Regions from separate parts of the Gordonia sp. w5E2 genome, predicted to be linked through region 1. Evidence: predicted binding sites of a transcription regulator. Region 1 holds the regulator's gene; each other region holds the start of a gene.
What was found. The regulator LexA, encoded in region 1, represses DNA repair genes until DNA is damaged. The targets are predictions, from matches to a motif close to CGAACANNTGTTCG.
Positions count from the first base shown of each region.

Region 2: a site for LexA is predicted at 1,108-1,121, ahead of RND64_RS12980 (HNH endonuclease signature motif containing protein). Genes of this name have one in related genera too.
Region 3: a site for LexA is predicted at 781-794, ahead of RND64_RS05830 (HNH endonuclease signature motif containing protein). Genes of this name have one in related genera too.

Region 1 covers NZ_CP144213.1:2,159,492-2,161,695, forward strand. Annotated here, with positions in the region: gene ptsP (phosphoenolpyruvate--protein phosphotransferase) at 1-888, shown strand, start outside; gene lexA (transcriptional repressor LexA) at 933-1,580, opposite strand; gene RND64_RS09860 (LysM peptidoglycan-binding domain-containing protein) at 1,897-2,204, shown strand, end outside.
Region 2 covers NZ_CP144213.1:2,884,741-2,886,944, forward strand. Annotated here, with positions in the region: gene hisD (histidinol dehydrogenase) at 1-908, opposite strand, end outside; gene RND64_RS12980 (HNH endonuclease signature motif containing protein) at 1,150-2,204, shown strand, end outside.
Region 3 covers NZ_CP144213.1:1,262,214-1,264,417, forward strand. Annotated here, with positions in the region: gene mrf (ribosome hibernation factor-recruiting GTPase MRF) at 1-392, shown strand, start outside; gene RND64_RS05825 (type B 50S ribosomal protein L31) at 389-676, shown strand; gene RND64_RS05830 (HNH endonuclease signature motif containing protein) at 823-2,204, shown strand, end outside.

The DNA.
Region 1 (2,204 bases):
GGCACCGCCGTCGCCATCCTCGCGAATGTTGCCGACGGCGTCTCCGCGCGCAGCGCTGCCGATGCGCCAGTCGAGGGCATCGGGCTGTTCCGCACCGAGTTGGCGTTTCTCGACAGGGCGGATGAGCCCGATGTGGACGAGCAGACGCGGCTGTACCGCGACGTGTTCGAGGCGTTCGCGGGCCAAAAAGTCGTCATCAGAACGCTCGACGCCGGTTCGGACAAGCCGCTGGCCTTCATCGAGCACCCGGACGAGGCGAATCCCGCACTCGGCGTACGCGGCAACCGCATCGGCGACGACCACCCCGACATCGTGCGAACTCAGCTCGACGCGATTGCGCGCGCGGCAGAGGAGTCCGGCACGACGCCGTGGGTCATGGCACCGATGATCGCCACGGCCGCGGAGGCCGCACAGTTCGCCGAACTCGTCCGTCAGCGTGGTCTGACGGCAGGCGTGATGATCGAGATCCCGGCAGCGGCGATCCTGGCGCCGGCGATTCTGGCCGAGGTCGACTTCGTGTCGATCGGAACCAACGACCTCACCCAGTACACGATGGCCGCCGACCGGATGTCGGCAGAACTCGCCGAACTCACCGACCCGTGGCAACCGGCGGTGCTCGCACTCATCTCGCAGGTTGCGACCGCCGGCGCCCAGCAGGGCAAACCCGTCGGAGTCTGTGGCGAGGCCGCGGCCGACCCGTCGCTCGCATGTGTGCTCGTCGGGCTCGGAGTCACCTCGCTGTCGGCGGCTCCGGCGGCGACGCCCGCAGTCGGAGCAAAGCTGTCGACGGTGACGATGGAGCAGTGCCGGGCTGCCGCCGCTGCCGCACTTGCCACCTCGAGTCCGGCACTCGCCCGACGCGCAGCCGCCGAGCAACTCGACGGCTGACACAGACCCCGCTGGTCAACGACCTGCGGGGCCCGTTCGGCGCATCAGACCCGTCGCATCACCGTGACGACTTTGCCGAGGATGGCGGCGTCGTCTCCGGGGATCGGATCGAAGAGCGGATTGTGCGGCATCAGCCAGACGTGGCCGTCTTTGCGCTTGAAGGTCTTCACCGTCGCCTCGCCGTCGATCATCGCTGCGACGATGTCGCCGTTGTCGGCGACATTCTGCTGACGCACGACAACCCAGTCGCCGTCGCAGATCGCGGCGTCGATCATCGATTCGCCGACGACGCGGAGCAGGAACAACGAGCCCTCACCGACGAGCTCACGCGGAAGCGGGAAGACGTCTTCGACCGCCTCCTCAGCGAGAATCGGACCGCCCGCCGCGATACGGCCGAGTACCGGAACGAACGTGGGGGTCGGGAGATCTCCGTTGATGGCATCGGAGTGATGTGCATCGGGAGCCTCGGAGACGTTGACCGCCCGCGGACGGTTGGCGTCGCGCTTCAACAGGCCCTTGCGCTCGAGGGTGCGCAACTGGTGTGCGACCGATGACGTGGACGTGAGGCCGACGGCGTCGCCGATCTCTCGGATGCTCGGCGGATATCCACGCTCGCGCACCGACTTTCGGATCACATCGAGGACGCCACGCTGGCGATCGGTGAGTGTTGCCTCGGCGACGGCCGGATGGATCGGTGCCTCCTCGCCGCCTCCACTCTTCTTGCCTTCGACGCTGCGACCGTTGCCCTTGGGCGACGACGGGCCGCGTCGTGACTTCTCTGTCATCGGTTCCGTCCTTCCTGATGTGTGAAGCGGGTGCTGTTGTGAACCGGGTGCTGCTGTGAAGCGGGGTGGGGTGCGTCTTTCTTCCATCGTCTGGCGCCGACAGTAGCGGAGGCCACTGACAACATCAAACATTTGTTCGACGTGTCGCAGGACTTTGTCGGACCCCTCTGGTAGAACTCGAACATCAGTTCATCGAACGCTTGATCGACCATTGGAGGTAGCGATGACCAGCTTGATGACCAACCCGGTGACCCGCACGATTCCCAGCACGTCGAGTGCATCCGCGGCAACACCGCCGACCACCCGATCTGCAACGCCGCGACCTGCATCGACGACGCGTCCCCGAGTTCACCGCGCCACGGTGGTCAGTGGACGTGCACCGTCGAATCCCGCGCGTAGCGACGAGCTAAGTGTGGCGGGGCGCGTTCGAACGACTGAGTCCCGACGGACCGCCGTCGCAGACGTCGCGCCGCGGCCTCGGCGTCGGATCGCGTTCGATCACGGCACCTCAACGCGGCCTGCGGGCACGCG
Region 2 (2,204 bases), 730 kb from region 1:
TCACGGTGTTTGGTCTCGGCGATCTGGCGGTCGAGTTCTGCGTCGACGGCGTCGGCCAGGGCGACGCTGTCGGTCACGAGCACCGACGCCGCGAGGACGTCGTGCTCGGCCTGGCTGATGAGGTCTGCGGCGACGAAGGCCGGGTTTGCCGAATCGTCGGCGAGGATGGCGATCTCGGTGGGACCGGCCTCGGCATCGATGCCGACGAGTCCGCGACACAGGCGCTTGGCTGCCGTGACGTAGATGTTGCCGGGACCGGTGATGAGGTCGACCGGGTCGAGGACCGCACCGTCGGTATCCGTACCGCCATAGGTAAGGAGCGCGACGCCTTGCGCGCCACCGACGGCCCAGACCTCGTCGACGCCGAGAAGAGCGCACGCGGCGAGGATGGTCGGGTGTGGCCAACCGCCGAAGTCCTTCTGCGGGGGCGACGCAACGACGAGCGACCCGACGCCCGCCTCCTGCGCGGGAACGACGTTCATGATGACCGACGACGGGTAGACAGCATTGCCGCCGGGTACGTACAGGCCAACACGCCTGACGGGAATCCACTTTTCGCTGACGGCTCCCCCGTCGACGACCTGTGTGCGCGACGTCGTACGACGCTGATCGGCATGGACGAGCCGAGCGCGAGTGATCGACTCACGCAGCGCATCAGCGACGGCCGGATCGAGTTTCGCCAGGGCATCCGCGATCACATCGGCGGGAACCCGAACACTCGACGGACGAACGCCGTCGAACTTCTCGCCGTACTCGAGTGCTGCCTCGACGCCGCGATCGGCGATCGCATGCACCACCGGCGTCACCGTATCCAGCACGGCGTTGACGTCGGTGCCCCCACGGGGCAACGCGCGACGCAGCTCAGCGAGCGTCGGCGAGCTACCGCGCAGGTCGGTTCGGGCGAGCATGGGTGTCTCCTGATCGGTCGGGTTGATGTGTCCAGGATATGTGGCGGCACCACCGGTTTCCGAATGCGGTCTGTCAGGACCAACGCGGCAGTAAGGCGCGGAGGCAGTCGCATAGTCATCCAGCCTCGGTGACCCGATCACGATCCGTCGAAAGTTTCTTCGATTATTCCTGGACGGTGTCGGTATTGTCGGGTAATGTAGAACACATATTCGACACGACGCGGGGCGGGGGTGGCGGCACGTGAACAGCAACAGCAATCGCAACAACAGCGAGAATGGCCGTGCACCTTTGGCTTTGGCGACTGCTGCGGTGGGATCGGCGGATGCGGTGGTGGCGGAAAAGCTGTCACGGCTTGCCGCGGTGCTGGATGAGTTGGCTGCCGTCGATGTGTCGCTGGTATCCGATGCCGCGCTGGTCGAAGCCACCGTTGAGGCAGAACGGTTGGCGTTGCGGACCGCGGGTGCGGTCACCGATCGCTTGATTGTGGAGGCCTCCGACCGCGACCTACCCCGCGCGTCGGGTTTCCGCGACATCCGCAATTTCATTGGGCAGGGTCTGCACATCGGTGACCCCGCCGCGCGGCATCGGGTGATCGCGGCGACCGGCTCGTTCACCACGATCTGCGGCGACCGACTACCACCCGCATGCCCAACGTTGGCCGGCTATGTGGCGGAGGGTCGGGTCGCGGGCGCGCACGTGCGGGCGGTGTTGGAGGTTTTGGAGGCGATCCCCGGTGAGGTGTCGGCCGAGACGAAAGCGGCGGCCGAAGCACAGATGGCCGGCTACGCGGTCCAATTCACCCCTGCCGAGATCACCAATTTGGGTTCACGATTGTTGGCGCACCTGGATCCGGATGGGACGCTGACCACCTCGAAGGACCGTAAACGTCGACGTCGCCTGTGGGTGAACCGGCAGAACGCTCAGTTGATGTCGCGGTTGACTGCCGATTTGGATCCGATCGCCCGCGCCCGGCTCGACACGGTGCTCGATGCGTGGGCTAAACCGGGCATGAACAACCCGGACGACCCGGAGTCGCCGGTCGGGCCGATCACCATGGCGAATGCTGAACAGGTCGCGGCCGCGGCGCTACGTGATGAACGCTCACCCGCGCAACGCAACCACGACGCGTTCTCCGCACTCCTGCAGCAAGTACTTGAATCAGGGATGCTCGGCAACACCCATCGCGGATTACCGATCCAGGTGATCGTCACCACCAGCCTGCAGGAACTCGAAGAGCAGGCAGGGATCGCACAGACCACGTCCGGAACACTGCTCCCGATCAGCGATGTGATCGA
Region 3 (2,204 bases), 900 kb from region 1:
AGTCCGCCGGCGGGGCGCTACGGGTCGAGGAGGCCGGACAGTGGGTCGCGGCGATGTCGGCCGACGAACGCGCCGACGTCGAGGAGACGCGCCTCGCGATGGCGGCGCTTCGGTGGGACGAGGTATTCGGTGACCGTCACAACGCGCTGGCGATCCTGGCGCACCGCGCGGACGTCACCGAGATTGTCGAGGCATTGAACGCCGCCACGCTCACCGACGTCGAAATGGCGGAGGGGTCGGATGCCTGGCACGAGTACGACGACCCGTTCGGCACCCGGCACGAGGACCCGTGCGCCGACAGCACGCCTCCCGGGTCCGGATTGCTCTCCATCACTGACGGTCTCGACCCCGATCAACAACGCAACGATTCCGAGAAAGGGGATCTCCCATGAAATCTGGCATCCATCCCGACTACCACCCGGTCGTCTTCCGCGACGCCGCGACCGGCACGCAGTTCCTCACCCGGTCGACCTCGACGTCGACGCAGACCGTGGAATGGCATGACGGACAACACTATCCGCTGATCATCGTCGACATCACGAGCGCGTCGCATCCGCTGTGGACGGGCACCGCACGCGTCGTCGACACCGAGGGGCGCGTCGGACGTTTCCGGCGGAAGTATGCAGCGAAGGGCGCATCGGGCAGGGGGTCATCGGGAAGGGGAGGGGTTCGGTAGAAGAGCGGCTGCGCGCGCTCGGGATTGTCCGTTACGACGAGTCTCCACAGATTCGATCTTGTGTTCGAGATTTCCTCGACGCTGTCGGTATTGTCGGGTAATGTAGAACACATATTCGACATGACGTGGAGCGGGGGTGGCGGCACGTGAACAGCAGCAGCAATCGCAACAACAGCGAAAACGGTGGCGCACCTTCAGCTTTGGGATCGTCTGTTTTGGCCTCGGCTGCGGTGGGTTCTGCGGATGCGGTGGTGGCGGAAAAACTGTCACGCCTTGCCGCGGTGTTGGATGAGTTGGCGGCCGTCGATGTGTCGTTGGTGTCCGATGCGGCGCTGGTGGAAGCCACTGTGGAGGCCGAACGCCTGGCGCTGCGGACTGCGGGCGCGGTGACGGATCGCTTGATTGTGGAGGCCTCCGACCGGGATCTGCCCCGCGCCCTGGGTTTCCGCGATGTTCGTAACTTCATGGCGCATGGTCTGCACATTGGTGATCCAGCGGCGCGGCATCGGGTGATCGCCGCGACCGGCTCGTTCACCACGATCTGCGGTGACCGACTGCCACCGTCGTGTCCCACCCTGGCCGGCTACGTCGTGGAAGGCCGGGTCGCCGGTGCGCACGTGCGTGCGGTGCTCGAGGTGCTCGAAGCGATCCCCGGTGAGGTGTCGGCCGAGACGAAAGCTGCCGCCGAAGCACAGATGGCCGGCTACGCGGTCCAATTCACGCCCGCCGAAATCACCAACCTCGGTTCGCGGCTACTTGCCCATCTGGATCCGGATGGGACGCTGACCACCTCGAAGGACCGCAAACGTCGACGCCGCCTGTGGGTGAACCGGCAGAACGCACAACTCATGTCGCGGTTGACCGCCGATCTCGATCCGATCGCCCGCGCCCGCCTCGACACAGTGCTCGATGCGTGGGCCAAACCCGGCATGAACAACCCGGACGACCCGGAGTCACCGGTCGGACCGATCACCACCGCGAATGCGGAACAGGTCGCGGCCGCCGCCGTACGTGATCAACGCTCACCCGCACAACGCAACCACGACGCCTTCTCCGCACTCCTGCAGCAAGTACTTGAATCAGGAATGTTGGGCAACACCCACCGCGGGTTGCCGATCCAGGTCATCGTCACCACCAGCCTGCACGAGTTGGAAGCACAGGCAGGGATCGCACAAACCACATCCGGAACACTGCTGCCCATCCAAGATGTCATCGAGATGGCCGCCTCTACCGGAGCTAGCCAGTATTTGGCGGTGTTCGGCGACCACACCAGCATCCCGCTCTACCTGGGGCGGTCGAAGCGGATCGCGTCACTCGGACAACGACTCGCCTCATTCGCCTCACCCGGCGGAAAGATGTGTTCCGCCCCCGGCTGCAACCAACCTGCGAGCAGGGTGCAGATGCATCACGCCGCCAAAGACTGGGCAGACGGCGGCTTGACCGATATCGACCAACTCGTCCCGGCGTGTGACGTGCACAACCGCCGGGTCGGCCCAAAACCAGGCCAGTTCACCACCCGCATGATCAC